Regions from separate parts of the Sporosarcina sp. FSL W7-1283 genome, predicted to be linked through region 2. Evidence: riboswitches for the same ligand, from Rfam matches in the RefSeq annotation. Region 2 holds a riboswitch; each other region holds the start of a gene.
What was found. A riboswitch is a leader RNA that binds a small molecule or an ion and turns the genes downstream of it on or off. The one in region 2 is predicted to bind S-adenosylmethionine.
Positions count from the first base shown of each region.

Region 1 (10,838 bases), 840 kb from region 2:
TACCACGAATTTATCGTCGTTCACATCAATCACTACTTTTTCACCCATAAGAACTTTACCTTCTAGTAATTCTTCAGATAAACGATCCTCTACGTGCTTCTGTAGCGCCCGGCGCAATGGTCGAGCTCCATACTCCGGATCATACCCTTCGTCGGTGATCTTATCCTGTGCAGCTTCTGTCAACACAAGCTCAATATCTTGTTCTGCTAATCGCTTCGCAAGATCTTCAGACATTAGGCTGACAATTTGTCGCAAATGTTCTTTCTCCAGTGAATGGAATACAATCATGTCATCCACACGGTTTAAAAACTCCGGTCTGAACGTTTTCTTTAACTCGCTCAGCATTTTTTCTTTCATATCTTCATAATCGGATTCGCCGTCTTGGATATTGAATCCGACATAACGGTTTTTCTTCAACTCAGTAGCCCCAACGTTTGACGTCATAATCATGACCGTATTACGGAAATCTACCGTCCGACCTTTAGAATCTGTTAAGCGTCCGTCTTCCAACACTTGAAGTAAAATATTGAAAACATCCGGGTGTGCTTTTTCAATTTCATCCAGTAAGACAACGGAGTATGGTTTACGGCGAACTTTTTCTGTCAGTTGGCCGCCTTCCTCGTAGCCTACATAACCTGGAGGTGAACCTACAAGACGAGACGTTGCATGTTTCTCCATATACTCGGACATATCGATACGAATCATAGCATCCTCATCACCGAACATCACTTCTGCCAGCGCACGAGCCAACTCTGTTTTACCAACACCTGTTGGACCTAGGAAGATAAATGAACCGATAGGACGTTTCGGATCTTTCAATCCGGCACGCGCACGGCGGATTGCTCGTGAAATCGCTAAGACTGCTTCATTTTGACCAATCACGCGCTCATGTAGGATTTCTTCCATTTTGAGTAATTTAGCTGATTCGGTTTCCGCAATCTTATCCACTGGGACTCCCGTCCACATCGCTACAACTGCAGCGATATCATCGACAGTTACTTCAGACTCTGTTTTTCCTTGTTTTTCTTTCCATGCTGCTTTTGTTGTTTCTAATTCTTCCTTCATCTTCTGCTCTGTATCACGGTAAGAAGCCGCTTTTTCAAACTCTTGGCTCTGAACAGCCGCATTCTTTTCAGAACGGATCGCTTCTAGCTTCACTTCTAATTCCTTCAAGTTTGGAGGAGTCGTATACGAACGAAGACGAACTTTAGATCCTGCCTCATCCATCAAATCAATCGCTTTGTCCGGTAAGAAACGATCGGAAATATAGCGATCAGACATTTTCGCAGCTGCTTCTACTGCTTCATCCGTTATCTTCACTCGGTGATGCGCTTCATAGCGATCACGAAGTCCTCTAATGATTTGGATAGTCTCTTCCACCGTTGGTTCATCTACTTGGATCGGCTGGAATCGACGTTCAAGTGCTGCATCTTTTTCAATGTATTTACGATATTCATCTAATGTAGTAGCGCCGATACATTGTAATTCTCCTCGAGCGAGAGAAGGTTTTAAGATATTAGATGCATCGATCGCACCTTCCGCTCCGCCCGCGCCAATCAATGTATGCAATTCATCGATGAACAGAATGATGTTTCCTGCCTGACGAATCTCTTCCATCACTTTTTTCATGCGGTCTTCAAATTCACCACGATATTTCGTGCCCGCAACAACTGTACCCATATCGAGCGTCATAACACGTTTGTCACGTAAGATTTCAGGTACTTCATTGTTGACTACTTGCTGTGCCAACCCTTCTGCGATTGCAGTTTTACCAACACCAGGCTCCCCAATCAAGACTGGATTGTTTTTGGTACGACGAGCCAGCACTTCAATTACACGCGTAATCTCTTTGCTTCGTCCAATAACTGGATCCAAAGTGCCTTCACGTGCAATCTCTGTTAAATCTCTAGCTAAACTATCCAATGTCGGTGTAGCGGCAGTAGCGTTGTTTGAAGTACTGCCAACTGAACTTTCATCATTGCCGAGTAACTGAAGAACTTGCTGGCGAGCTTTGTTTAAGCTGACGCCCGCATTGTTCAGGACGCGAGCCGCTACGCCTTCTCCTTCTCGGATTAATGCTAATAAAATATGTTCTGTACCAATATAGGAATGACCCAGCTTACGGGATTCATCAACCGAAAGCTCGATGACGCGTTTTGCACGCGGTGTATAATGAACGATCGGTCCTACATCTTTCGAGCCCACGCCTACAAGAGCCTCTACTTCCCGTTCAATCGTATCCGCATTGACACTAATGGCGTCCAGCGCTTTCGCTGCGATTCCACCGCCTTCTCGGATCAATCCAAGTAAAATATGCTCTGTACCAATTGATTCGTGTTTTAAGCGTATTGCCTCTTCTTGAGCCAGTTGCAAAACTTTTTGCGCACGTTGTGTAAATCGATTAAACATCATATCCATTCCCCTCTTTTCTTCATAAATAGAACCTATTCTATGTTATGCCAGTTGAATCCTCATTGCTTTAATCCTTCACTCTATACCTATTCATATCATTTCATAAAAAGCCGTAATTTAAACCTCAATACTGACTTTGACTATCTTTGATTAACTATAAATCCAAATTGACGATCTTGCAAAAAGTATGCTCAGGACTTTTCAGAATTGTTTCCTGGAGCTTGCGTACATTCAATTCCTAAGCGATCACGGAATAATTTTGCACGAAATACGTCGCGTTGGTCTGATGTTAATTCTGTACCCGCATATTGCTGAAGGAAACCTGGCTGCATGAAAATCATTAATTCATTTAAAATTGCCATGTCTAAATTTTCTATGATACCTAAATCAATACCCAAACGGACATCGGACAAACATCTGGCTGCTTCTGCGGAAGGTAGTATACGGGCATGAGTAATCGTACCAAGCGAACGGTAAAGCCGATTTTCCAAATGGACCTGTGATTTCGCTAATAATATTTCACGGGACTTTTTCTCGTGTGCAATCAAACGCTTTGATATATTGTCCAGATCCTTCAATATTTCTTCTTCAGACTTGCCAAGTGTTGTTTGATTGGATATCTGATAAATATTTCCAAGGGCTTCACTGCCTTCTCCGTAGCTACCGCGCACCACCATCCCAAGACGTGATATTGCAGGAATAATCCGTTCAATTTGCTTGGTGATGGTGAGAGCCGGTAAATGCATCATGACAGATGCCCGCATACCGGTTCCTGTGTTGGATGGACAACTAGTCAAATAGCCAAACGTCTCATCAAAAGCATAATCCAAGTTTCGTTCTATCTCGCTGTCTACTTGATTCGCCTGCTCATAGGCAGTATCGATTTGAAAGCCAGGATAAATACATTGGATACGTATATGGTCTTCTTCATTCACCATAATACTGATTGTTTCATCTTCTGAAAGCAGGACCGAACCGTATTTATCTGGGTCGATTAACTGTGGGCTTACCAAATGTTTCTCAACTAATATTTGTCTCTCAAGAGGTGATAGGTCTGACATCGACGTGCCCGCAAAATGATGCTCTTCCATAGTAGCCACCGCTTGGTCAACTGCTTCATTGACACGTTTAGCGTCTTCTTCAGAAGCACAAATAGGGAATAGGTAACTTTGCAGGTTGCGTGCTAATCTGATTCTTGTAGATAGGACGATATCCGAATGTTCTCCCTTTGCCACCATCCAGCCTGTCAGCTCTTGTTTGATGAATTTTTCAAATGACATGTTGATCGTCACCTCCATCGGCCAATTGCTTTTTTACTGTATTGGCTTCATCTCGTAATACGGCAGCTTCTTCAAAACGCTCAGCTTCTACCGCTTCCTTCATTTTTGTGCGGATGTCCTCTAATTGTTTTTTCAAAGCAAACCGTTCATTGAAGGAGACTGGTACCTTACCACCATGATTTGTATTGCCGTTATGCAATTTAGCAAACACTCGTGGCAGCTGCTCGCGGAAAGTATCGTAGCACGTCGCACATCCAAATTTCCCAATGTCTAAAAACCTATGAAAAGTCAGTCCGCAACTCGGACATTTGGGGCCATCAGGCAAAGTCTCATTCGACTTTTGACCTTGTAATAATTCTGAACCTCCAAGCCAATGTGCCAGAAATTGTTGAATGGACAACGGCTCTTGATCAGGGCTGAATGAAAATGTCTGGGAGTAAAACGCACATTTATCACATAAATGCCGCTCTGTCGTGCCATTCATTGTCTCTTGTTTAAAAACCACAGTGGCCGGACGTTCTTTGCAGTTTTCACAAAGCATTTATCATCACCTCATTCTACTTCTTCATAAATCAATGTGACTAACATGGCGCGGAGTATTCGCGAACGCAATGCATCTCGTTCAGGAAGCATATAGCGCAGTGTGGCTCGACCTACCGCAGCTAACATAAGTTTGGCTTCACGCTCTGTAATCACTTCTTCTTCAATCAAACGAATAATTACATCTTCAGCCATCGTAGAGGATGCTCCCGCTTCCAAACTTCCCAGCGCTTGCTCGAGCAAGTCCTTCCGTGAATTCGTCTGCACCCGATAAATCCGAATGTATCCACCGCCTCCGCGTTTTGACTCTACTGCGTAGCCTCTCTCGACTGTGAAGCGAGTTTTGATTACGTAGTTGATCTGCGAAGGAACACATTGGAATTTCTCGGCGACTTCATTCCGTTTGATTTCAACAGAGGCACTGTCTTCCTTTTCGATAATGGACTTCAAATACCCTTCAATAATGTCAGAAATGTTCCGCATCTCGTCACCTCGTTTCTGCTCGTTCTCTTAGTTGACTTTGACTATCTTTGACTTGATTGTATCGCAGAAAATGCGTGAGATGCAATTGATTTGTTTTAATATGTATGTTTGATTTTTTTGCATGTCTTGCGTTAGGCTGTCTCTCTACATGGAGGATTATTCAAGATCTTTTCATGTTTTTCATTGAACGAAAAAAACCACGCAAGCTGTCTGCGCGGTTAGATCTCTCTTATATAGTCATAGGTTCTTTCTTCAATGGTTCCAAGTCCACTTCAAAGCCCATATCTTCTAACATTTGTTGGTCTTTGTCGTTTTCCTGACCCGATGTTGTCAAATAGTCACCGATGAAGATAGAGTTTGCAGCATATAAGCCAAGTGGTTGAAGGCTGCGAAGGTTCACTTCGCGTCCACCCGAAATTCGTATTTCTTTTGTTGGATTGATGAAACGAAATAGGCTAAGTACCTTCAAGCAATAGCGCGGATCCAGTTCAGAGGTCCCTTCTAGCGGCGTCCCATCCACGGCGTGCAGGAAGTTGACTGGAATGGAGTCTGCATCGAGTATCCGCAGGCTGTGTGCCATGGAAATGACATCCTCTTTTGTTTCACGCATTCCGACTATTACGCCAGAGCAAGGAGATATTCCCGCTTCCTTTACATGTCCTACTGTGTTTACACGATCATCGTATGTGTGCGATGTAGTGATGCTTTCATGGTGTTCGGCAGAGGTGTTCAAGTTGTGATTGTATCGGTCTACACCTGCTTCTTTCAAGCGTGCGGCTTGTTCTGGCTTCAGAATGCCTAAACATGCACAAACGGTCATTCCTTTATGTTTCTCTTTAATTTTCTTGACGGAATCAATAACGATTTCAAGCTCACTAGCCCGAGGTCCTCGTCCACTTGCCACGATACAATAAGTGCCCGCTTTATTTGCAGCAGCTCGCTCTGCACCTTGTAATATTTCTTCTGATTTCATCATTGCATACTTTTCAACCGGTGCTTTTGACACAATCGACTGGGCACAGTAGCCACAGTTTTCCGGGCACAACCCCGACTTCGTATTGATGATCATATTAAGTTTTACTTTGTTTCCATAGTAATGGGATCGGATCGAGTACGTCGCATGAAGCAGCAACAGCAAATCTTCATCCGGACTATTTAATATTGAAAGCGCTTCCTCATTTGTTAATACGTGACCTTTCAAAACTTGGTCAGCCAGCCTTTGATAGTTCGTCAAAATGAATGCCTCACTTTCAAATGTTTTGAAATTCTAAATGCGAATATTCCCGCCAGTACGGCTAGCACAATATCCTTCGGTAATGGAGGAATCATCCAAAGCCATGCAATTTTGTACGTAAACACCTCTGGCGCCGCAGCCCAAACTTTATAGGCGACATACATCCAGTTCGTACCCAATAAATAGTTGATTGCTGTCGCAACAAGTGATGCAATAATATAAGATGGCAGTGTATTCTTACGCTCCACGATTTTACCTGCTACATAAGCAATCAAGATGAAAGTAACGATAAAACCAAATGTCGGGCTTAAGATTTGGCCAAATCCACCTTGAAACTTAGCAAATACAGGAGCCCCTGCAAGGCCGACCATCATATAGACAGTCATCGACAATGCACCAAGACGGCTACCCAATAACAATCCTGACAAAACAGCGAAAAATGTCTGCAATGTAATAGGTACTCCCCCGACTACTAAAAATGGTATGAAAGAAGTGATATTAGCCCCAATCATCATTAAAGCAGCAAACATTCCACTATATACAATTGACAATGTACTGAATTTACTTTGCGGACGTCCTTCCGAAGCTGTCGTCATCATGACACCTCTTTCTATTTTGAGTTACTATAAAAATAGTAATGGTTGACTCATTAATTGTCAACTCGTTTTTAATTTAAGTTAACTAATAATTTATGGAACATCTTATATGTAAGGAATGACACCCTTTTCTTATCCAATAAGGCAGAAAGAAACAGACAAGACCCACATCTACCCCTGCTGGCAATTTCTTAGAATGAACAAAATGCTTTCTCTGCAAAAAAAGAACTACCCGGGAAGTCAGATGAACATGACTTCTCGGGCAGCTCCTATTTCTTTTTATCGACTTTGTCTTCTTTTTCTTTCCTGAAAAGAAAAAAAGCAAGTACACCACTTAATGCAGCGGCGCCAAAGGTAATCCAAACACGCGAATCCCACGGTACTTCTTCATAATTATTCTCCAACATAATCCAGGCAAGCGTGCCGACAAGTGCCGCTATCGGAATGGAGTATTTAAAAAACTGCATGATTCCTCACCTTTTCAAGTTACTCCTTTAATTTTACCATGTTTCAGTAAATTTCTCTATGCGCACTCCGGTCTTCAAGAACTTCATCAAACATTCACTTGACGATTACCTACAAAGCCGCTATGATATGGTTAGAATTATCGAAATAATTTAATAAGAATCATATCTTATCAAGAGAAGCAGAGGGACTGGCCCAAAGACGCTTCAGCAACCAGCCGATGGGCAAGGTGCTACTTCCAGCAGTATGCCGAAATGGCACACTGAAAGATGAGAGGGAACTGGTCATTGCGATTACAAAGCCTTCTATTTACTTGAAGGCTTTTTTTGATTAGAGAAAACAAAGGGGGATTTGATGATGTCATTACTGGAGAAACTTCAAACAAATGTCCTGACAGCAGATGGGGCAATGGGAACTATTTTGTATTCATATGGGATCGATTATTGCTATGAGGAATTAAATATAGAGAAACCTGAAATTATAGAGAAAATCCACCACGACTATATCGAGGCGGGAGCTGATATTATTCAGACCAATACATACAGTGCCAATGCAGTGAAATTGGCTCGTTATGGATTGGAAAACCGTGTTACGGAATTCAATAAAGCAGCAATCCAAATTGCAAAGCGGGCTGCTGCACCAGGTGGTCAATTTGTGCTTGGTACCATCGGCGGTTTGCGTGGAATTCGCAAAAGTGATGCATCGCTCGATGAAGTAAAGCAAGTAGTCCTTGAACAGGCCAACGCATTATTGACTGGAGATCCAGACGGACTGTTACTCGAAACGTATTATGATTTCGAAGAATTATCATCCGTCGTTTCAACACTTCGTCAAATCACAGATGTTCCGCTAATTGCGCAAGTCTCCATGCACGATCCTGGAGTTTTGCAAAACGGACTTTCATTGAATGACGCGTTGCATCAACTGGAATCACTAGGTGCAAGTATAGTCGGTGTAAACTGCCGCTTAGGGCCTTACCATACAATCCAAGCTTTTGAAAATGTGAAACTGCCGGAAAATGCATTTTTATCCGCTTATCCGAATGCATCTTTACTGGATGTGGAAGATGGCCGCATTGTCTATGAATCTGAAGCTGAGTACTTCGGGCGAGCTGCAGTATTGCTGCGTGATCAAGGTGTACGGTTAATTGGCGGGTGTTGCGGAACTACTCCTAAACATATTAAAGCAGCGAAAACTCGATTAGCGGGATTGTCTCCTATCACCAAGAAAGTAGTAGAACCAACAAAGCCAATCGTTATTCAGGAAGCCGGCCCGGTAAAACATCAACCGCTCCACGAGAAAGCCAAAACAGAACGTACGGTCATTGTGGAATTGGACACACCACGGCATTTAGAGACAGAAGATTATATTAAAGGTGCCAATTTACTTTACGATGCAGGTGTTGATGCCGTAACGATGGCGGATAACTCATTGGCATCCCCTCGGATCAGCAATATGGCAATGGGTTCCATCATTAAAATGCAGCACAATATCCGCCCTCTTGTCCACTTAACGTGTCGAGATCACAACTTGATCGGGTTACAATCTCATCTAATGGGGCTTGACGCGTTAGGCATCCACGATATTCTGGCTGTAACAGGTGATCCGACGAAAGTTGGTGATTTCCCTGGCGCAACAAGCGTCTACGATGTATCGAGTATGGAACTGCTGCAGTTAATCAAACAGTTGAATGAAGGGATTTCATTCTCCGGTAAACCATTACGTAAAAAAGCAAACTTCTCAGTTTCAGCTGCGTTCAATCCGAATGTCCGAGTATTGGACCGGGCTGTTCAGCGATTGGAGAAAAAGATTGAAGCAGGTGCAGATTATTTCATAACGCAACCTGTCTATACAAAAGAAAAGATTATTGACGTCTATGAGGCTACAAAACATCTAGATACACCTATCTTCATAGGTATTATGCCTTTGACAAATATTCGCAACGCAGAGTTTCTGCATCATGAAGTGCCTGGCATTAAACTATCTGACGAAGTGCTTGAACGGATGCGCGCCTGTGGCGACGACCGAGCAAAAGCCACTGAAACAGGAATTCAGATCGCAAAGGAGCTGATCGATACAGCAGCGCAATACTTTAACGGACTGTATTTGATCACACCATTCCTCCGTTACGACATGACACTTGAGCTACATGACTACATTAAACAAATAGATAAGCAGAAGGAGAGCGAATTATCACATGCAGAGACATCCTATTGAAGAACAACTAGACAAACGAATCCTTATCATTGATGGCGCGATGGGGACGATGCTGCAGGCGGAGGACCTCTCAACAGAAGATTTTGGAGGCGAAGATTACGACGGCTGTAATGAATATTTAAACGTTTTACGACCTGATATCTTGGAGAAGATTCATGATGAGTACCTAGAGGCAGGAGCCGACATCATTTGTACCAACACATTTGGCGGCACTCCCCTTGTTCTGAATGAATTTGCACTAGGACATCGTGCACATGAAATCAATACTAAAGCTGTCGAAATTGCAAAGGCAAGTGCAGCAAAGTATTCCACTGCGGAGTGGCCGCGTTTTGTCGCAGGGGCGATCGGACCGACGACTAAGACTCTTTCTGTCACAGGCGGCATTACATTCGATGAACTTTCTAATGATTTTTACGTGCAGGCGAAAGCATTGGTTGAAGCTGGCAGCGATTTAATCCTCATGGAAACTAGTCAGGATATGCTAAACGTCAAAGCCGGCACGATTGGTATTAAAAAGGCCTTTGAAGAGCTAGGACGCGAAGTACCAATCATGATTTCCGGTACAATCGAACCGATGGGTACAACACTTGCAGGTCAAAGTATCGAAGCATTTTACATTTCCATTGGACACGTCAATCCCCTATCTGTCGGCCTAAACTGTGCGACTGGACCAGAATTCATGACGGATCACTTACGTTCGTTATCTGACCTGGCAACTAGCTATGTGACATGCTATCCGAATGCCGGATTGCCAGATGAAGAAGGTCATTATCATGAGTCTCCAGAATCCCTATCGAAGAAGCTGGAAGGATTTGCAGAAAAAGGCTGGTTGAACATGGTCGGCGGCTGTTGTGGTACGACACCTGAGCACATTCGAGCAATTCGAGAAGCTGTAAAAGACAAAGCACCTCGTCAAATGCCTGAAATAGAACCTGGTCATGCCGTTTCAGGTATTGAACCTTTGCTATATGATGACACATTGCGTCCTTTATTAATTGGGGAGCGTACAAACGTTATCGGCTCACGGAAGTTTAAGAAGCTAATTATAGAAGAGAAGTTTGAAGAAGCGTCTGAAATTGCACGTGCACAAGTAAAACGCGGTGCGCACGTACTCGATATTTGTCTGGCGAATCCAGATCGTGATGAACTGATCGATATGACGCGTTTTATGAAAGAAGTCGTAAAAAAGGTTAAAGTCCCTCTAGTAATTGACTCAACGGACGAAAATGTCATCGCGGAAGCATTAAAGTATTCCCAAGGAAAAGCGATTATCAACTCGATCAACTTGGAGGACGGCGAAGAACGATTTGACGCAGTTTTGCCTCTCGTGAAAAAATATGGCGCGGCAGTGGTGGTTGGTACCATTGATGAAATCGGAATGGCTGTTACGAGAGAACGCAAACTGGAAATCGCCTTGCGTTCCTATGATCTGCTCGTAAATAAATGGGGAATTGCACCCGAAGATATTATTTTCGATCCGCTTGTATTCCCTGTCGGTACAGGAGATGAGCAGTATATCGGTTCAGCTGTTGAGACAATTGAAGGCATTCGTTTGATTAAGGAAAAGTTACCGCGTACGCTGACCACGCTAGGTGTCAGTAACGTTTCATT
Region 1 is NZ_JBBOOL010000001.1:3,640,360-3,651,197, forward strand. Features, by position in the region: gene MKY93_RS19110 (ATP-dependent Clp protease ATP-binding subunit) at 1-2,412, opposite strand, end outside; gene MKY93_RS19115 (protein arginine kinase) at 2,604-3,692, opposite strand; gene MKY93_RS19120 (UvrB/UvrC motif-containing protein) at 3,682-4,197, opposite strand; gene MKY93_RS19125 (CtsR family transcriptional regulator) at 4,245-4,715, opposite strand; gene bioB (biotin synthase BioB) at 4,945-5,949, opposite strand; gene MKY93_RS19135 (biotin transporter BioY) at 5,946-6,548, opposite strand; gene MKY93_RS19140 (hypothetical protein) at 6,815-7,012, opposite strand; SAM riboswitch class I at 7,177-7,286, shown strand; gene MKY93_RS19145 (bifunctional homocysteine S-methyltransferase/methylenetetrahydrofolate reductase) at 7,368-9,227, shown strand; gene metH (methionine synthase) at 9,208-10,838, shown strand, end outside.
Region 1: linked by a shared signal. The riboswitch ahead of MKY93_RS19145 (bifunctional homocysteine S-methyltransferase/methylenetetrahydrofolate reductase) and the one ahead of MKY93_RS14710 (methionine ABC transporter ATP-binding protein) in region 2 are both predicted to bind S-adenosylmethionine.

Region 2 (10,838 bases):
GTCTTTGACGACATCATCTTCAACATTCATCGTTAAATGAATTACATCGCCACATGTTGGATTGTTCATGTCAATCGTGACATTCCCATCTTCCAAAACGCCTTTATTCTTAGGATTTTTATAATGATCCATGATGACAGATCGGTAAAGCTGATCAAGTTTATTAGTAGACATCAGTAAAATACTCCTTTGCTGTGCGAAGTCCTTCCACGAGGCGGTCTACATCTTCCGTCGTGTTGTATAAATAAAAACTAGCACGCGCGGTCGCTGAGCATTCAAGCCATTTCATTAAAGGCTGTGCACAGTGATGACCTGCACGGACAGCAATTCCATTCATGTCGAGCACCGTCGCAAGATCGTGTGGATGAACATCATTCAAATTAAATGTCACCAAACCTGCACGCTTTCCAGGATCAGTTGGCCCATAAATAGCCAATCCGTCAACCTCGGACATCTTCTCCATCGCATAGCCAGCTAATTCATGCTCATGCTGTTCAATTGCATCCATTCCGATTTTCTCAAGAAAATCGATAGCTGCTCCCAGCCCTATTGCACCTGCGATAATCGGAGTACCGCCTTCAAACTTCCAAGGCAGCTCTTTCCAAGTAGATTCATACAGGCCGACAAAATCAATCATCTCGCCGCCGAATTCTACAGGCTCCATAGCATTAAGCAGATCTTTCTTACCGTAGAGGACTCCGATTCCAGTAGGTCCGCACATTTTATGTCCGGAAAATGCAAGGAAATCACAATCTAGTTTCTGAACATCAATTTTCAAGTGCGGAGCTGCCTGCGCAGCATCTACACACATGACCGCGCCATGTTGGTGGGCGATTTTCGTAATTTCTTCTATAGGATTCATCGTTCCGAGGACGTTGGAAACATACATGATCGACACAATTTTCGTACGATCTGTTATAGTTTCGCGTACTTTATCTATTGATAACGTGCCGTCTTCTTCCAGATCAATATATTTCAATACAGCGCCTTTTTCTTTGGCCAATTGCTGCCATGGAATGATATTGGAGTGGTGCTCCATATGCGTGATGATAATTTCATCACCTTCCGAGACATTTGCACGGCCGTAGCTTTGAGCGACTGTATTTAAGGCAGTCGTAGTACCACGCATGAAAATGATTTCTTCCGTGGATTTTGCATTGATGAACTTACGGACCTTCTCACGCGCACCTTCATAACCATCTGTTGCACGATTACCAAGTGTATGCACTCCGCGGTGAACATTGGCATTGTCAAAGCGGTAATAGTGTTCCAGCGCTTCGATGACTTGGACAGGCTTTTGCGATGTCGCAGCACTGTCCAAATAAACGAGCGGATGTCCGTTGATTTCTTGATTTAATATAGGGAAATGATTGCGGATCTCTTTATTGAGCATTAGCGCACTTTCCTTTCAATAACCTCCGTCAATTGCTTTCTAACTCCTTCGATCGGCAATTTGCTGACCACTGGAGCTAAAAATCCATGAATGATGAGGCGTTCTGCTTCTTCCTTAGAAATACCACGACTCATTAAGTAGAACATTTGCAATGGATCTACACGTCCTACAGAAGCTGCGTGGCCTGCTGTTACATCGTCTTCATCGATCAACAAAATTGGGTTCGCGTCACCGCGCCCTCTTTCGCTCAACATCAGCATACGTGACTCTTGGACGGCGTTCGCACGTGTTGCGCCTTTTGCGATCCGACCGATTCCATTGAAAATCGCAGTAGAGGATTCTTTCATGACACCGTGTTTCAAGATGAAAGCATCCGTATCAAGTCCCCAGTGAACAATTTCAGAAGTGAAGTTCTGCTTCTGGCTACCGCGTCCAACGACAACGGATTTCATATCACTTGATGAGCCGTTTCCGACTAGGTGCGTAATGTTTTCGGAAATTGTATTGCTGTCGTTCATTAAGCCAAGTGCCCATTCAATTCTTGCATCCCGACCTGTAATTCCACGGCGATTGACATACGTCGTCAATCCTTCCGCTAATACATCTACTGCACCATAGACGACTTTTGCATTATCCATCGCAAATACTTCAGAAACGATGTTTGCCTGTCCTTCTGCATGCTCCATAGTAGAGAGGTAGTTTTCCACATATGTGACCGAACTATTCGCTTCCGCCACAACCAATACGTGGTTGAACAAAGATGCCTTTTCATTGTCATGAATGAAGAGTACTTGAAGCGGATCTTCGATGACAACGTTTTTCGGTACATAGACAAATGCGCCGCCGTTGATCAGTGCCGCGTGAAGAGCTGTAAGCTTGTGCTCATCTACTTTGACACCATCCGTCATTAAATACTTTTGCATCAAATCACTGTGTTCGCGAGTAGCTGTGAAGATATCTGTCAAGATCACGCCTTGTGACTTCAGATCTTCTGACAATGAAGTGAATGCCGGAGTGTTATTGTGTTGCACGTAAATATTTTGTTGTTGCTCTCCATCGATCAATGCTTTCGCTTCAGAAGGCAATTCTTCCAATGTTGCAAAGATCGAGCTTTCAACTGTATGTGAAGGGAATTGTGTGAAATTCCAATTAGTGATTTTAGTTTTATCTGGTTTCGGCATTGCGAGCACTTCCGCTTTCGCTAGAGCGTTCGCACGAAAATCTGCCATCCAAGCAGCTTCCTCCACGTTTGCGGAATAAGAGCGGACGTCCTGTTCGGTCAATGCCAAAGTTGTTTCAACCGTCATTTTAAAGTCGTCCCCTTTCTTATGCTTCTTGTCCAACCGTCTCGTCATCAATTCCTAGTTCTTCTTTGATCCAGTCATATCCTTGGCTTTCAAGTTTAGCTGCCAATTCAGGACCACCGGATTTTACAACCTTACCTTGCATCATGACGTGTACATGATCCGGCTCGATGTAATTCAGTAGACGCTGGTAGTGTGTGATGATCAAGCAGCCGAAGCCTTCACCGCGCATTTCGTTGATTCCATTTGAAACAACTTTCAATGCGTCGATATCCAGGCCAGAGTCAATCTCATCAAGAATTGCGAATTTTGGTTTTAACATCATCAGTTGAAGAATTTCATTACGCTTTTTCTCTCCGCCTGAGAAGCCCTCGTTCAAATAACGAGTTGCCATATCTTCATCCATTTCTAGGAACTCCATTTTACTGTCAAGTTCACGGATGAATTTCATCAGGGAGATTTCATCGCCTTCTTCACGGCGAGCGTTGATTCCTGAACGAAGGAAATCTGCATTTGTTACGCCTGTGATTTCACTTGGGTATTGCATTGCTAGGAATAGACCAGCTTTTGCACGCTCGTCCACTTCCATTTCAAGAACGTCTTCACCGTCAATTGTGACGCTTCCTGATGTAACTTCATATTTTGGGTGACCCATGATCGCAGAAGCAAGTGTAGATTTCCCTGTACCATTCGGTCCCATTATTGCATGGATCTCATTTGTATTAATTGTTAAGGTAACACCTTTTAAGATTTCCTTGCCATCAATTTCGACATGAAGATCTTTAATTTCCAAAGTTGCCATTCCAATACCTCCAGTATGATCGCGTTGAATGGTTAGCCATTCTCTATTTAGTATCATTCTAATCTTACCCCATATTCGGGTGGGTTGCAAATCATTAAGAATCATTATAATTTAAAGAGCAATTCAGCGGTTTAATGCGGATGAAGACTATTTGGAATTCACCTATTTTTCAATTGACTAGTATTGAATGAGAATCAACGAGAGAATAGTCTCTAAGAATTAGACAGAAAAAAGTCGGCAAATACCGCCGACTTTTCTTGTTTTTTATACTTTTTTCGTAAAACGGTCAACAATCATAGCCAGTGCACCATCGCCTGTTACGTTGGTAGCCGTTCCGAAACTGTCCTGCGCCATATACAAAGCAATCATGAGTGCCACCATCGCATCGGAAAAACCGAGCATCGTACTGAGCAGTCCAGTTGCCGCCACTACTGCGCCTCCTGGAACACCCGGAGCCGCGATCATCGTAACACCTAACATGAAAATGAATTGTAAATAACTACCGAAACTGATATCCATTCCATTCATCAGCATAACGCCGATCGAGCAAGAAACAATTGTGATCGTACTGCCGGATAAATGGATTGTCGCAAATAACGGAACAGTGAAGTTCGCCACACGTTCAGATGTACCTGTTTCTTTTGACTGCCGCAGTGTAACCGGAATGGTTGCTGCAGAAGACTGTGTGCCGATCGCTGTCATATAGGCGGGTGCCATCGTTTTCATCAAGACGAACGGATTACGCTCAGTTAATGTACCGGCAGTCGTATACTGTAATGTCAACATGACCAAGTGAAGCAAAATAATCATCACGAAGACCAAGACAAACACAGACAAAACATTGGCGACTTCTCCGGTATATGTCATATTGAGAAAGATTCCGAAAATATGAAACGGCAATAATGGAATGATAATGACTGAAATGACTTTTTCGACAATGAGATTTAATTCATCGAAGAAAGACAGCATCGTCTTCCCATTGATGGACGCCATACCAATCCCCAATACGAACGCGATGAGAAGAGCAGACATGACTCCCATAATCGGGTCCATTTCCATTTCAAAAAAAGCTACTCCTGCAGCTCGTGCGCCTTCTGCAACGGACGTATCTGTAGACTGATGAATGAAATTCGGCAAGAGTGCCGTAGCTGTAAAATAAGCTAGCAGACCTGCGATAATCGTAGATCCATATGCAAACGCTGCGGATAAGCCCAATAATTTCCCAGAACCTTTCCCGAGCTTCGCGATACTTGGTGCAATGAACGCAATAATAATTAATGGTACGATAAAGTTCAAAAACCCACCAAATAACATATTAAACGTGGCCGCCAGACGAACGAACCAATGCGCAAACCCTTCATGAATCGCAGGCAGCAACAAGCCGAGCCCGATCGCCAGCACTATGGCAATCAAAATTCGCCATATGAGCCCTAATTTAAACTTCACAATACGTCCTCCTCAAATACACATCTGTATTACTGAAACAAAATAACTTTACCACAATTCGAATCAATAAAGAAGAGTTTGTTTGTTTTTTTTGTACAAAAAAAGCCGATAGCTACACTCGCTATCGGCTTTCACAACCTTACTTCACAGGAACAACTGAGCCTTTCCATTCTTCCAAAATAAAGTCTTGAATTTCTTGGGATGTCAGTACTTCGATCAGCGCTTTAATCGCATCGCTGTTTTCATCGCCATTTCTCGTTGCAACAATATTGACGTATGGAGATTCTTTATCTTCCAAAGCAATCGCATCTTCTAATGGATTCAAGCCAGCGTCGATCGCAAAGTTTGAGTTGATCAACAAAGCATCACCTTCATCATTATTATAAAGCTGAGGCATTAAAGCTGCTTCATAGTTTGCATCGAAGTTTAGATTTTTAGGATTTTCAACGATATCTTCCACTTCAGCTTTAACTTTTTCTACGTCTTCAGCCAGCTTGATCAAACCTTTTTCTTCAAGCATTGCAAGTACACGACCATGATCCGCTACAGAGTTACTGATCAGAATGGTTGCACCGTCAGGAAGTTCTTCCAGAGTCTTGTACTTTTTAGAGTAGACTCCAATCGGCTCAATATGAATTGCACCTGCATTGACGAAATCATAATTGAAGTCAGCAATTTGACCTTCTAAGTATGGAATGTGCTGGAAGTAGTTTGCATCCAGTACTCCTTCCTCCAAATCTTTATTTGGAAGTACATAATCTGTATAGCTTTCAATATTCAGTTCATAGCCTTTTTCCTCTAAAAGAGGCTTTGCTTTTTCTAGGATCACAGCATGCGGCGTATTGGATGCACCGACTACTAACGTCGTTTTCTCTTCTTTTTCTTTATCAGCATCCCCATCTGCTGCATTGCCGCCTGTCTTGTTATCGTCTTTTGTTCCGCATGCTGCAAGTGCTAAAACTAAAGCTGCCGCGAATAGACCGAATAAAAACTTCTTCATATTCACATTTCTCCCTTTCCATTATAAATTTTATATGGTTAACAGGGGCTCCCAAAAAGGAAGCCTCCGGCAATCCCTTTACCTCTTGTCCAAACGATTCACGATGAAGTCACCGATAAATTGGATGACAAATACTATGACGAGCACTAAGATTGTTGCCATCAACGTCACGTCTCCTCGATTACGCTGGAAACCTTCCAAATAAGCAAGTGTCCCGAGTCCACCCGCACCGATTACTCCTGCCATCGCAGTATAGCCAACAAGTGCAATGGAAGTAACCGTAATTCCTGACACGAGCGCGGGCATCGATTCAGGCAACAGAACTTTGAAGATGATCGTAGAAGTACGCGCACCCATCGAACGTGCGGCTTCAATGACTCCCTTATCGATTTCCTGTAACGCGATAAGTACCATCCGTCCGTAAAACGGTGCAGCTCCAATAATCAAAGCCGGCAGCGCAGCATCAGGACCGCGCATCGTTCCGATCAATAAATTGGTTAACGGAAGCAATAGAATAATTAAAATGATAAATGGCACGGAACGGAAGATATTAACGAAAGCACCTGTGATGACATTCGTAATTTTATTCGCCCACAACTGTCCCGGACTTGTCAGGAACAACAGCAGACCAAGACCGATGCCGAGCACAAATGTAAATAAGGTAGAGTACGCTGACATGTACAGCGTTTCTCCAGTAGCCGTCCACATTTTCTCCCAATTAACATTTGGAAACCACTGTTCAATCATTTGCCAGCACCTCCGTCTTTACTTCATTGGCATGTAAGTAGGCGATGGCTTCATCAATGACCGCCACGTCACCTACAAGCTGCAAGACGAGTGTACCGTATGCGCCGTCACGCGTTGTCGAGATATTTCCTTGAACAATATTGACATCGACCGGAAACTTTCGAATCAACTCTGCAAGCACCGGCTGTTCCGTACGTTCCCCGATAAACGCCAATTTCACGAGTTTTCCAAGAGGTGTCTCTTGTTGAAGATGTGCCACCGCTGCGTCCGTGTCTCCTGTATCCGTCACCTGAGATATAAAACGCTTCGTAATATCCGCTTGCGGGGATTGGAAGACATCCAGGACACTGCCGATTTCTACGACTTTCCCTGCTTCCATGACCGCTACACGATGGCAAATCTTACGAATAACGTGCATTTCATGTGTAATCAAGACGATCGTCAAACCGAGACGTTCATTGATATTCGTCAACAGATCCAAAATCGCGTTGGTCGTTTCAGGATCCAGTGCAGAAGTCGCTTCGTCACAAAGCAACACTTCAGGGTCATTAGCAAGCGCTCGTGCAATACCGACACGCTGCTTCTGTCCACCGGATAATTGCGCGGGATACGCCTTCTCCCGTCCTGTCAAACCGACCAGATCAATCAGTTCCTTCACTTTGCGCTGACGTTCTGGTTTCTTCACGCCTGCAATTTCCAAAGGGAACGCAATATTTTCTTCAACAGTTCTTGACCACAGCAAGTTGAAGTGCTGGAATATCATACTGATCTTCTGACGCGCATTTCGCATTTTCGCGCCCTTCAGCGTCGTCATTTCTTGCCCATTGATCACAATGCTTCCTGAAGTCGGTTGTTCCAAACCATTCAACAACCGGATCAATGTACTTTTCCCGGCACCACTATAACCAATGATGCCGAAAATTTCTCCTTCTTTAATCGTGAATGTTACATCATCCACTGCTACAATTTCTGAACCGCTCAATTGGAATGTCTTTTGAACGTTTGTTAGTTGAATCATTTCCTGCACCACCTTCAATAAATCCATTATACTCGTTTCCGTCCGTCAACGCCTGTCGAGGCTTAACGGCGCTTTCCGCTTTTGATCACATCCAGCTGCAATCGCCAGCCTCTCGGGTCACTTCAGTCTTTACGAAAAGGTGCAAAGAACTCACCTTGTCGTAAAGCCCTCCAGTGCCTGCCGAGGCTTAACGGCGCTTTCCGCTTTTGATCATAAAAAAACCCTTCTGCAGATAAGCAGAAAGGCAGAACGTATGAATCGTTATGTACGTTTCCATTCTCTCATCTGTCAAAGCAATTCGCTTTGAGTGACTTGGCACCATTTCACATATGTGACGGTTGCCGGGCTTCATAGGGCACTTCCCTCCACCACTCTTTATAAGAGTCTTGATATTCAATTGATTGTACTACTTATACCATACTTCCGTTTCCATTGTCAACTCAGCTTTTCCAGTAAATAAGGAACGGAATGAAATGCATAAATCTTTTCCATCGGTTGCCCGGAGCGATGAATAAGCAAGCAAGGTACACTTTCTATCTTATAGTCTTCCGCTAATTGCACGACGTAGTTTAAATCTGCTTTACCAATTGTCAGCTCCGGACGCAGTGTTTCAATCACCGTCAGCATTTTAGATGCAACTGCACACGTCCCGCACATCGGAGTAAATAAATAAAAAGCGGCCAATTGCTCCGCCGCCTGTTCGCGTTCCCAATCTTCAATCGTCCAATTATCCATATGCCCCACCTGCCAAATAGTTGGAATGTATCTTGAAATTAGCTGCGACTAAAATGCCCGCTAACACTTTGATCGGCGTTGTCGCCACTTCCCGGTACAGTCGATCTGTATATAAGTGTTTTGCTTCTGGATAGAGCTGCTTGAACAACTTGCGGATCGTATCACCTGAAACATCCGCATCCACAAAGATGAAAAGTTCCTGCTCTTCGTATGGCGCCAGAAGTTCTTCAATATGATAGGAACTGATCGTGCCGTTTGTACAAATGATATCTACCGGCTCCGCAAGCATTGGTCTTAGCCGGTTGCGGTCGGTACTGCCTTCCACAATAAGTACTTTCGGATTCATCCACGTTCCTCCTCATAGTGTAAAAAAGCGCTGGAATGTTCCCAGCGCTTTTACTTTTTATTCCCCAGCTGTCATTTTTTCATACTGTTCAGCTGTCATTAATTCATCAAGCTCAGCTTTGTCAGCAACTTCAACAACGATCATCCAAGCGCCTTCATACGGAGACTCGTTTACAAGCTCGGGGCTATCTTCCAGCTCTTCATTTACTGCTACGACTTTACCAGTCAATGGAGCATACAATTCAGAAACAGTTTTCACTGATTCAACACTACCGAAAGGCTCGTCTGATTTCACTTCATCGCCAACTTGCGGAAGCTCAACGAATACGATATCCCCTAGTTCAGACTGTGCGAAATGTGTGATCCCGATACGGTATTTACCGTCTTCTTCTTTTACCCATTCGTGCTCTTCTGAATAACGCAAATCTTTTGGTGTGCTCATGTCTTAACCCCCAACATTTGTAATAGTTTATCTCTATTTAGTTTGCCATAGATCCGTATGAAAGACAAGATTCTATGTTCATCCTTGCCATGTTTCTGCGAATATTGCTTCATTAAAACCTACCGTCACTCGCTGGCCATCTGTAACAATCGGACGCTTGAGCAACATGCCATCTGAAGCGAGTAAAACAACCTTTTCATCGTCTGTCATGTTAGGCAGTTTATCCTTCAATTGAAGCTCTCGGTACTTCATGCCACTCGTATTGAAGAACTTTTTCAATTCCAATCCGGAGTTTGCGATCATCATTCGCAGTTCCTCTTCACTTGGCGGTTGTTCAGCAATATTTACTTCTTCAAATGAAATCTCTTCATTCTCCAACCATTTCTTTGCTTTGCGGCACGTTCCGCATTTCGGATAGCCATAATATGTAACTGTCATTTTTGTGCCCCCTTTTTGGTCAGTATAGCAAAAAGATGTTTGAATTGCTTGGTCCTCGCCCATTGCAAAAAGGTTTTCCGATAAATCATGAACTGACAGGAGGCGTTGAGCAGAGAACAGAGTTTGATCTACCCTGGATTTAATCACTCTATGAGCGCTTTGATTAGCTTTATGATCAAGTTCAGTGATGTTATGAGCGCATGAAGGCTGTGTATGAGCGGCCGAACACTTTGTATGATAGACAGCCAGAATTTATGAGCGCCTGCGATTCGTTTATGATCGTCGGAAAACTATTTCGGCGATAAATTGAAAAAGCTGCCCGGAAGATCATTTCCGGACAGGGCTCTTTCATCGTTCAACTATCAAACGATATACTTCTCTGCCTCGATTAATCTCTCAGCAGCTTCACGTTTCTTCGCAATCAAGTTATACGGATTATTACGTGTCAGCTTACGTAATGCAGACAGCATCATACGTTGGTTGTCGCCTTCCACAGCTGCAAGTAGTGTCTCCTTCGCTGCTGCTTCGATGCGTGCGAACGCTTCCTGACAGAAGATTTGTGTGTAAAGTAATTTTTGGTTTTCTTTTTCTTCACCGTTTTTATTAATCGCTTTCTCCGTCCGTAACAGGGCAGATTCCATCCCGAAGAGATCATTCGCAATGTCCGCGATGTTCACAAGGATTTCCTGCTCTTGCTCAAGCTTTGTGCCAAAGCGCTGCGCTGCAAGTCCTGCCACTAAAATACCGATTTTCTTCGCATTTTTCACAAGCATTTTCTCTTGAGCCAACGCTTCGTCGCCCACTTCTTCAGGCATCATCATGAGCAGCTCTTCTTGCAGTCCTTGTGCTTGTTGCAATAATGGCAATTCGCCTTTCATTGCTTTCTTAATGAACGTACCCGGTACGATCATCCGGTTGATTTCATTTGTTCCTTCAAAAATACGGTTAATACGGGAGTCGCGGTAAATACGTTCTACTTCATATTCCTGCATGAAGCCGTAGCCGCCGTGCAGCTGAACTGCCTCATCCACGATATAATCAAGTACTTCAGAACCAACGACTTTGTTGATGGAACATTCAATCGCATACTCTGCAATCGAAGCCGCCACTGCTTTACCGTCCTTTTGCTCTTCCAGGCTCATTGCAGCATTGCGCTCTTCAAAGTAAC
Region 2 is NZ_JBBOOL010000001.1:2,795,815-2,806,652, forward strand. Features, by position in the region: gene sufU (Fe-S cluster assembly sulfur transfer protein SufU) at 1-174, opposite strand, end outside; gene MKY93_RS14680 (cysteine desulfurase) at 164-1,393, opposite strand; gene sufD (Fe-S cluster assembly protein SufD) at 1,393-2,700, opposite strand; gene sufC (Fe-S cluster assembly ATPase SufC) at 2,720-3,499, opposite strand; gene MKY93_RS14695 (dicarboxylate/amino acid:cation symporter) at 3,764-4,945, opposite strand; gene MKY93_RS14700 (MetQ/NlpA family ABC transporter substrate-binding protein) at 5,085-5,945, opposite strand; gene MKY93_RS14705 (methionine ABC transporter permease) at 6,024-6,692, opposite strand; gene MKY93_RS14710 (methionine ABC transporter ATP-binding protein) at 6,685-7,710, opposite strand; SAM riboswitch class I at 7,989-8,094, opposite strand; gene MKY93_RS14715 (thioredoxin family protein) at 8,146-8,445, opposite strand; gene MKY93_RS14720 (hypothetical protein) at 8,438-8,791, opposite strand; gene gcvH (glycine cleavage system protein GcvH) at 8,849-9,232, opposite strand; gene MKY93_RS14730 (arsenate reductase family protein) at 9,311-9,670, opposite strand; gene MKY93_RS14735 (acyl-CoA dehydrogenase family protein) at 10,033-10,838, opposite strand, start outside.

Region 3 (10,838 bases), 260 kb from region 2:
CAGTACATAATCCCACGCAACCTAAATTCTTTCAGCAAATCAAATTTCGCATTGATGCTTCTTGCGTCTTCAAACCACACTTCATGTTCAGTTCCTTGTTGGTCATAGTACGTAAAGTGAGGAGCTTGAGCTACCGCATCGTATTCAATTGAGACTTTTTCATTGATGGCTAAATTTGTTGCCATTCTTGGACTCAAGGCCACAGCCGGCTTACTATCAGCTTGCCCGAATGGGGCGGACCAATCATAGCCATATAAATTTTGTCCCAAGAAAATCTTATCGCGTGGAATTTGGCTCACTGCATATTCAACGACTCTCCTGACAGGACCAATTGGACTGACAGCTTGCGGAGCGCTATACGTATATCCCCATTCATACGTCATCAAGACAACAAAATCACAGATTTCGCCATGTGCTTTATAATCATGGGCTCCATATATACCCGTCGTCACTTCTCCTGCTTTCGGAGCAAGAGCCGTCGAAATTGTTAATCCTGCCTTATGGATTTGATCGCGTGCATTGCGCAATAATTGATTATATAATTCACGATCTTCCGGGAATAATAATTCAAAGTCAAAATGAATATCTTTATAGCCTATCCTGTTTGCCGTCTCAATTGCATTTTGAATCATCCGATTTTGCGCGGCCTGATCGGTAAATAGGGCGTGGGCCAGATCAGCGCTGAATCCATAGTTTTCTAAGTTGGTCAACACCATCATATTTAATGCACCTGCATTTTGGGCGATGGTCGGAATGTCATCAAGGGGTGGTTCTTTAAGTGAGCCATCACGTTGGACTTCATAGCTGAACATTGCCAAATATGTAAGCTGTCCGACGCGTTGTCTGACTTCCGTGATCATCTGTTGGCTTACCGGATTGCGGGGCTCCACGTATAATAGAGAGTCGATCGGCGTCTTAGGCGGTTCAGGAATGTAAAGACGCTGACCTACCTGCAAAATGCCCGCCGGATTAATATTATTAATCTGTGCGAGCCGTTCGACTGATAGACCATGAGTCTGCGCAATCCTATAAAGACTGTCTCCAGGCCGAACCCAATAATATGTTCCAACAATCGGTATGACTAACGCTTGTCCAATCGCTAACTGCGAGGCATCTTCCAATTCGTTCGCTTGTGCAATTTGTTCATAGGGAACACCATAGATGTTTCCAATTATAAAAAGACTCTCACCAGGTTTCACTACATGAATCTGCATGTGACTCCACTACCTTTCTCATGTTCTCTAACCAAGATATGGTGGAGTCAATGGAAATATGCTTGTTTTCCGAAGTCCGTAAATCTTCGAGTAGTCCATAGACCATACTTCGTATTCCAAATGCATAATTTCACGAAACCTCCTCATACTACCGTTGATGTAAATGACTATTAAAGGAGGATATGTATTTGACTAATCAATTCGAAACATCTCAACACATGCACGACGGAGCAGTCCCCCCCTCTATGAATCATGGCGGCCATGAACTTTTTGACGTTCACGAAGTATTGAACACTGCAGTTGGTGCATTGAATCAATCCATGATTCTTCGTCCGCACGTAAAAGATCCAGAACTCTTAGATATTCTGGACCGACAGTACCGTTTTATGCTTGATGAATACAATATTACGGTTGAATGTTTCAAAACAGGAAAAGACCCATCACACCCTACGCAGAGTTATCAAATGAAAGTTGGCAGTGATTTTGTCTATGGCATGAAGGAAAAGGCGCCTTCAAAACCAATTCAATCGACAAACGAAATATCTGATGAAATCATCTCCGGCTTTTTGCTCGGTTCTGCAAAAAAAGGGGCCACTGGGAAAGCAGCTGCTGCTTTGGAGACGTGTAATCCAGTCGTTCGTCGTGTGCTTGCAGACTCCATACCCAACTGTATAGAAATGGCGTATGAATTGTCGATTTATCAAAATAAACATCACTATTATCAAGTCCCTCAGTTGAATACTCAGGACATGAACATCCTACTCAACTCATTTGCCCCCTCGCAAGGACAACCCAGCATGCCAAAAAACCTTCAATAACCAGCTAAAAGCAGACTTTTGTCTGCTTTTTTGCTTTCTCCCTCATTGTATTTGTATACTGTAAGAATACAGACAAATGAAGGGGTGTATTTATGAAAGTTGCCATTTTTGACTTTGACGGCACGTTGTATACGAAAGAAACCTTTAAATTGCTTATGGAGCAATTGAAGAAACACCCGAGTTACCAGCGTTATTACGGAAAATTCTACAGATCGATTTTACCTTTATATATCTGTTACAAACTAAAATTACTGCCTGAAACCGAAATGAAAGAACGATCCATGAAGCTGTATTTGAAGGCTCTTGAATCTTTAACAACTGCACAACTAGAACAATACTTCGAAAATATGCATGAAGAAATGTTAAACGATTTCAATGAAGATGTCGTCAACAGATTAGCTCGACATCAAGCAGAAGGTCATCATGTATTGTTAGTTTCTGGTGCTTATACTCCCTTTTTGACTGCAGTCACGAGCCATTTGTCATTCGATCGTATTATCGGTACTGAAATCCCTTCATGCGGCGAACAGATTACGATGGACCAACCATTTCTACATATCCAAGGAGAGCGTAAAAACGAACAAATCGAAAAAGCACTTCAAGGTAAATCGATTGATTGGGAGAACAGCTTTGCTTACGGAGATAGCATCTCCGACTTGCCTGTGTTAGAGCAAGTCGGCAATCCTGTAGCCGTCAGACCCGATCCGAAACTTGCAGCCATAGCAAACCAACGAAATTGGGACATTTTATGATGAAAGCTGAAAAGCCCTGAATTCGGCTTCAGGGCTTCAAGCTTCAAGCATTCTTCAATGTATTAACATATAAGTTTCCATCGGTTTGAATTTCTGCATACAGCACATGCTCCGGCTTTCCGATGCCTTGCAGTTCCAGTTGTTGTTTCAACCATACATCAGTCAGCTTCAATTCACGCATATTTTCCTCTTGTACTTTTCCGTCGGTAATAATTTCGGTCGGAATATATTTAGGTTTAGGAGAAGCCACTTTGACATCTTTTTTCGTCGCCTTCTCTTCGCCCGGCTTAAGCATTATGCTCAAGTTTCCATTCGTTTCGAAAATCGCATAATTGACATCTTTCATGGAAAAAACGGCTTGTTCCCGAAGCATCATATTCAATTCATTGAAATTCAAACGCAGCTTACTTAACGAGCCTTCCACAATCTTTCCATCCTGAATTACGATGATTGGCTTATCATCCAGCAGGACACGTAGTTTTTTTGATTTAAACGTTAAATAATTGGCAAGTATCGTCAATACTGCCCATAGGATCATACCATATAACCCATTTAAGAACGGCGTCTCGGACTCCCCTGCCAAATTGGCGGCAATCGAACCGATCGTGATACCTGTCACGTAATGGAAGAAAGTCAATTGAGATATTTGTTTTTTTCCCATGAACCGGGCCAGGATCAGAAGGACGATAAAGGAAATAACAGTCCGCAAAGTCATTTCCCAAAAAGACAGCTCCAAAAACTCATCCATATTCACAACGCACACCTCCATTGAGTGGAGTATGTGTGAAATGCGGGAAACTATACTTTCATAAGCTTATTTCAATCCCAAACGTATGGCGTTGCTTGATAGACATAGTAGTTCAACCAGTTCGAGAATAACAAATGTGTATGTGAACGCCAAGTATTCATTGGTTCTCTCGTCGGATCATCATTCGGGAAATAATTTTCAGGTACATCAATATCCAATCCCTTTTGGACATCTCGCCCGTATTCTTCAGCCAATGTATGTGCATCATACTCTAAATGTCCTGTCACCATTATGTTTTTTTCATCATTAGAAATCACAATGAATGCACCCGCATCATCCGATACAGATAGCAGTGTCAAATCCGGATGCTTCTCAATTTCTTCTATGGAAACAGCCGTGTGACGTGAGTGAGGAGCAACAAATACATCGTTAAATCCTCTTGCCAAATTGACTGTTTGGTCCGTGATATCGTGAGAAAAAATCCCAAAACATTTCTTCGGCAACTCAAACTTATCAATGCCGTAATGATGATAAAGTGCGGCTTGCGCGCCCCAACAAATATGCAAGACAGAGGTCACATTGGTTTTTGTCCACTCCATGATTTTCTCTAATTCCTTCCAGTACACTACGTCTTCAAATTGCATATGTTCAATAGGTGCTCCTGTAATAATCATGCCGTCAAACTTGCGCTCTTTCACGTGTTCGAATGTTGTATAAAACGTTTCCAAATGAGTTTGACTGACATTTTTGGAAACATAGGTCGCCGTATTTAAAAACGTCACGTTTACTTGCAAAGGCGTATTACCAAGTAATCGTAATAATTGAAGTTCTGTTTTTTCTTTTTCAGGCATTAAATTCAGAATCAAAATGTTCAGCGGCCGAATATCTTGCTCCGTCGCCCGATCTTCATCCATGATGAAGATTTTTTCTTTCTTCAGTAACTCACCTGCAGGTAATTGTTTCGGTATATTAATCGGCATATTTCTTCCCCCTTGGCTATTCATTCGGCCTGTTTTTACAAAATAAAAAACCTCTTTTCCTGTAGATAAGAAAATGAAGGTTTAGGACCACAGTTCTTATCTCTCAAGACAACAATCTTGTTGGAGGTAGCACCTTCCTGTTTACACAGAGGTTGCTGAAGCTTCATCAGGCCAAATCCCTCAGCTTCTCTTGATAAGTAGTATTTAGTTAATATCATTTCACGAAAATGATTTACTGACTATTATAACATTAATAAACTAATTGTATAGTCAAATTTTCAAATAGTTCTGCTCATTCCAATCTCGTAAATTGTAGACCGGAAATATTTGTGTATAATAGGAACTACCAACTACTTTTTAAAGGAGGAACTCATGAGATCTTTAGGCATTGTTCGCAAAGTAGACCATCTTGGCAGAATAGTTATTCCGAAAGAACTACGCAAATCTTTGCAATTAGATAAAGGCGATCCCATTGAAATTTTCGCAGAAGAAGATCGAATCATTTTGAGAAAGTATCAAGTGAATAAGGCATGCTTCATTACTGGTGAAGTAACGAACGAAAACAAAGAACTATCAAACGGATTATTCATAAGTCCTCAAGGCGCGAAAATCCTTCTCGAACAATTACAGGATTATGTTTAAATAATAACAAGCCAACCATCTCCTCGGATCGTTGGCTTGTTAGCATACATCAAAGTAATAAAATTTGGTTGACTTCAGAGTGAAAAGCGGAACAAGTGAATATAAGTTTGTAGCCCGGAGATTGGCTCCCCGCGGAAAGCCATCCTCCCGGAACCTGGATCAACGGTTCTTATACCCACTCACCCTCTGCTCACAAACTATTGATAAACTCTTCAATCTCCTCTTTCGTCTTGCGATTCTTACTGACAAAACGGCCTGTTTCCTTGCCTTCACTGAATGCGATAAAGCTTGGGATGCCAAATATATCGAGCTGAGTGCACAAGTCAATAAACTCATCTCGGTCGACATAAATAAATTGGTACTCGGAAAATTCCGTTTCCAGTGTTGGTAAAAACGGCTCGATCACTCTGCAATCAGGACACCAATCTGCAGAAAACAAGAAAATCACTCGCTCTTCTTGCTTCAATTGTTCGAATCGCTCGAAGGACTCTAAGTTTTTCATCTTACATTACCCCTTTACTTGAATAGTATGGCACTACTATAACATTGATTGGCATATATCTTCTCTTCTCACGACTTATGGTATTTCCTAATACTCCATAGTAAAAGTTACTTATAATCCGCTTTTATCTCTCAAACACGAACGTTCACAAATCATTCAATAATTTACGTTCGCCTTTATTAGTTTTTCATTTTTTTCCGAAAAGTAATTGACAATTACTTTTGACGTGTTATGATTAGTTCAAATTTAATACACGCAAAACAATTTTGACGAAGACATACCTTCCTGTAAAAGAATTTTCTAGAGAGCTGATGAATTGGTGAGAGTCAGTAAATTCTTGGGATGGCGGCACTTCCGAATTGCTTGGCTGAATAGTTCAGTAGGCCAATCCGTCACATGCACGTTACGCATGCTGAATGAAGGCTGCTTTTGCAGCAAAACAAGGGTGGTACCGCGTTAGTTTATTGAGCTTTTCGCCCCTTACGTATGTAAGGGATGGAAGGCTTTTTTATTTTTCCTAAAAGGAGGTAAGCATAGAACGTACATATGGGATCAACTCTATAAAATTCATTTTGAAAACTTTACAACAATAAAAACTACTGAAGGAGAGAATGATTATTATGGCTTTTAAAGTACTTATTAGTGACCCACTTAGCGAGGACGGTATTTTTCCATTACGACAAGCAGAAGGTTTTGAAATTGTGATCGATACAGATTTGACACCTGACCAACTGAAGGATCGGATCAAAGGTTTTGATGCTCTTCTAGTACGTAGTCAGACAACTGTTACGAAAGAATTGCTAGATTCTGCTGATCAATTGAAAATTATTGGACGTGCAGGTGTAGGTGTCGACAATATCGATTTGGACGCAGCTACAGAAAAAGGGATTATCGTCGTCAATGCTCCTGATGGAAATACAAATTCAGCTGCTGAGCACACGGTAGCTATGATGATGGCGATGGCTCGTAAAATTCCACAAGCATTCAATTCACTGAAGAACAATAAATGGGACAGAAAATCATTTCTCGGTGTAGAGCTAAAAGACAAAACATTAGGGATTATCGGACTTGGCCGTATTGGTGCAGAAGTTGCCAGACGTGCGAAAGGTCAACGTATGAATGTCATCGCGTACGATCCATTCCTAACTGAAGAAATCGCAAAGAAATTGGGTATTGAAATTGGTACGGTAGATGAAGTATTAGCAGCTGCTGATTTCATTACAGTACATACACCATTGCTGAAAGAAACTCGCAGAATGATCAATAAGGAAGCATTCGAAAAAATGAAAGACGGTGTACAGATCATCAACTGTGCCCGTGGTGGAATTATTGACGAAGATGCATTATACGATGCGATTGTCGCCGGAAAAGTAGCAGGTGCGGCACTAGATGTATTCGAGGAGGAACCATTCCTAGATCATAAGTTACTGACTTTGCCTGAAGTAATTGCTACCCCTCACTTAGGTGCGAGCACAATTGAAGCACAAGAATCTGTTGCTGTAGACGTAAGCCGAGACGTCGTCAACTTCTTGACAATCGGATCTGTCCGCAACCCAGTGAATTTACCATCCGTTTCTCGTGATGTTTTAGCGAAAATCGAGCCATTCTTTGACCTTACTGAAAAACTGGGTATGTTCTTATCACAAATCCAAAACACAGTCATCGACGAAATCAACATCCAATATGCAGGTGAATTGGCGAATTACGACGTGCGTGCATTGACTCGTAATACAGTGAAAGGTTTGTTGAAGCGCAATCTTGGCGAAACAGTCAATGATGTAAATGCAAGACTGTTGGCTGATCGTTACGGCATCAAAATAAATGAACAAAAAACGACGACAGCTAGAGGTTTCATGAACTTGATCACAGTGGAAGTTGTTACGGCAAAAGGCATCCGCAAAGTAGCCGGTACCCTTCTAAATGGTCTCGGGCCACGTATTGTGAAAGTTGATGATTATGTAGTTGACGCAATTCCACAAGGTCACTTGTTGTTCATTCGCCATAAAGACCAACCAGGCGCAATCGGACGTGTAGGTACATTGCTTGCGGAAGAAAATATTAATATTGCAGCGATGCAAGTGGGACGTTCTGCTGAAGGTGGAGACGCGATCATGATGTTAACAGTCGATCATCACGTTGAGTCTGCTTCTGTTGCACGCGTCAAAGAAGTTCAAAATATCCATGATGCAAAAGCTATTGATCTATAAAAACACAGGAAAACCAGCTGACATTTTGAAATGTCAGCTGGTTTTTTCACGTCCGTGTGACAAAAAAATCAAAGCCCATAGCAGTCAATATACCGAAAACGAGACACCAGAACGCGATACTGATCGCAGACCAAACGGCTGTCTTCACTTTATTGGCACCGAACACTAAACCGATAAACGCAGCGATATGTGTACCGATCAGAATGGGACCTGCAATTGTTAATACGGGTAATCCATATGTATTCATGATTTTTTCACCACGTTGCAATCGTTTTGAATTAACTCTTCCTTTTTTCTTATTTCTTCGTTCGATCCAGTCATTGATTTGCTGAAATCCGAGAATCAACAGAAGGATAGTCGCCATATTGCCTATAAATGCGAGGAGCATTACCCAAGTAGGTGACAGACCACTAATTATGCCAACGGGAATGACGAGCATAATTTCAATCCAAGGTATGGCCGCTCCTAAAAAAACTAAGATATATTCCAACATGCTTACCTGCCTCCTTGCTAATTGAACAGCTAGAGATTAGTATAACAGAATCGGAAAACCGATGAGAAGCAAGCCTCATCGGTTTTCTAGTCCAGACAGTATAGGAAACAAACCTTCTAAATGGTCAATTTCAAATGTTGGTTTCACTTCGTCGCTTGATAGTTTGTTTTCACGATTGATCCAGACGTTTTTCATTCCAACTCGGCTGGAACCGAGAATGTCGGTCATTAGATTATCACCGATCATCAATGCTTCATCGGCAGTCACACCGCATGTATCCAATACATGTTGGAAGATCGAAGCATCAGGTTTTCCTTTGCCGAATGCTCCAGATACAATAATATGATCAAAATACGGTGGAATCTCCGGAGAAATCGTCAATTTGATCTGCTGCAAACTAGGTGAACCATTTGTCAATAAAATGAGCTGGTAATCTCCCTTTAGGCGATCGAGTACTTCAAACGTCTCTTCATATATATATGGATGCTTTTTACGCTCTTTCGGAAAGAGCTCTGCCAATTCCCTGCCGAACGCTTCATCCTCTATCCCTAATTTCTTCAAACCTCGAATCCATGCTTCTTTTTGGTATTTTGGAATGATTCCTTTCATCTTTTGAAACTCTTCACCAGGATCGTCGAACACGCCCCACAACCCTTCAAATGGATTAATTCCGATATTTTGTGTATGAGGAAATGTCTCATAGGTCGCATATAATTCTCGCGCCTCTTCACGTACAGCTTTCTCTAACTCCACTGGGTTGACCCCGTTCTTTTTCGTCGCATACTCGCATGTTTTTTGAAATGCTATCGCAATACTCTTTGCATCCCAAATGAGCGTATCATCCAAATCAAAAATAAGTGTTTTAATCATCTTGCCAGCCCCTTTCTTATATACATTCAGTAGGTATATCCACTTTTAATTATACACATTAAACAATAAATTTGTTAGTTTGCCCGGTATCTATTGCGCATTGCAGATAAAAACCTTAAACTTTTATGCATAGTTATCAAGAAGGAAGGGAATCCCATCAAATAGGAGGTGAGTCCCGAATGGCACAACATTATTTTATCGGCATCTCGATTGCCACTCCCATTTCTGAAATAGCTGAACACTTTCGCTCCAAGTACCAACTGGCTGAAAGATATAAAGTAATCCCGCACGCTGATGACCTTCATATCACCATGCGCTATATAGGAGAGCTAGGTGAAGCCACTAAGTCTTCGCTTGAGCCTTCGTTACAAGAGATCGCAGAGGCAAATACCAGCTTCACTACTTCTGTTACAGGTTTGTCCTTTTTCGGATCGCCTTACGGACCGCGCGTTGTCTACCTTTCTGTTGAGGCGGTGGGAGCTTTGGAACATTTACAAAGACAGATTGCAAGGCGCACAGAAAATATTCTTGAATTAGAAAAAGACAATCGTTTCGTTCCGCACATCACGATTGCAAAGAAACGTAAGACTGCGGATAAGATCCAGTTATCTAAAGAAACGATTACTCCAGTCCAAATTGATATAGAAGGATTCACTTTATTTAGAATTCATCCTAACGTACGGCCATCTTACGAATCAGTTGCCTATTTTCCATTTAAAAAGAGCTGATTGCCTGTTCGCAATCAGCTCTTTTCTTTCATTTCACACTCGAAAGCGTCCCATATCGCTCTGCAGCCGTTCTGCCAACTCCGCCAAAGTTTGAGAACTAGATGTAATCTCCTCATTCGCCGCCAACTGTTCTTCTGTAGCAGCGCTTGTGGACTGAGCTTCAGCTGAAGCCTGGATAGCGAGTTCCTCCACTTGTTTCGCTCCCCCAGCGACTTCAGTGGTCATTGTACGGATTTCTTCGATTGCTGTGGAGACAGTGGAGATTTTTTCACTCACATCTGTAGTTGCATTTTCAATGTTTACAAATACGGCACTGGTTTTTTCTGTAGATGTTAAACCTTCTTCCACACGCTTCCGTCCAGCTCCAGTGCTGTCGACCGCTTTCGCTACATTCAGAATCATCGTATCGATCATCCGTCCGATTTCTTCAGCTGACCGCTTGGACTGCTCTGCCAAATTCCGTACTTCTTCCGCAACGACGGCAAAGCCTTTTCCATGCTCTCCTGCGCGTGCTGCTTCAATAGCTGCATTTAATGCTAATAAATTTGTCTGTTCCGCAATAGCTGTAATCATACGCGTGACATTCCGAATATTTTCGGAGTGCTCCGCCATATCATTAATGATTGTAGTGGATTCCCCTATAGTTTGGCTGATTGTTTTCATATCAGCCGAAAACTCCTCCATTAATAAAGAGCCTTCTTTCACTAATTTCGATACTTCCCCGGAGGATTCCAGCATCTCTTCGTTATCATCTGTAATTCGGTCAATCGCCGTCATCATTTCTTGCATGGCTAGGGTTGACTGACTGACAATTTGTGCTTGCGAGTCACTTGTCTGCAAGTTCTTTTCCGAAATTTCAGCGACCATTTCAGAAGCAGCCAAGC
Region 3 is NZ_JBBOOL010000001.1:2,533,716-2,544,553, forward strand. Features, by position in the region: gene MKY93_RS13070 (LysM peptidoglycan-binding domain-containing protein) at 1-1,214, opposite strand, end outside; gene MKY93_RS13075 (spore coat protein) at 1,397-2,032, shown strand; gene MKY93_RS13080 (HAD family hydrolase) at 2,125-2,784, shown strand; gene MKY93_RS13085 (DUF421 domain-containing protein) at 2,828-3,532, opposite strand; gene metA (homoserine O-acetyltransferase MetA) at 3,604-4,512, opposite strand; SAM riboswitch class I at 4,606-4,712, opposite strand; gene MKY93_RS13095 (AbrB/MazE/SpoVT family DNA-binding domain-containing protein) at 4,885-5,154, shown strand; gene MKY93_RS13100 (thioredoxin family protein) at 5,345-5,656, opposite strand; gene serA (phosphoglycerate dehydrogenase) at 6,277-7,863, shown strand; gene MKY93_RS13110 (small multi-drug export protein) at 7,910-8,356, opposite strand; gene MKY93_RS13115 (HAD family hydrolase) at 8,432-9,226, opposite strand; gene thpR (RNA 2',3'-cyclic phosphodiesterase) at 9,406-9,954, shown strand; gene MKY93_RS13125 (methyl-accepting chemotaxis protein) at 9,988-10,838, opposite strand, start outside.
Region 3: linked by a shared signal. The riboswitch ahead of metA (homoserine O-acetyltransferase MetA) and the one ahead of MKY93_RS14710 (methionine ABC transporter ATP-binding protein) in region 2 are both predicted to bind S-adenosylmethionine.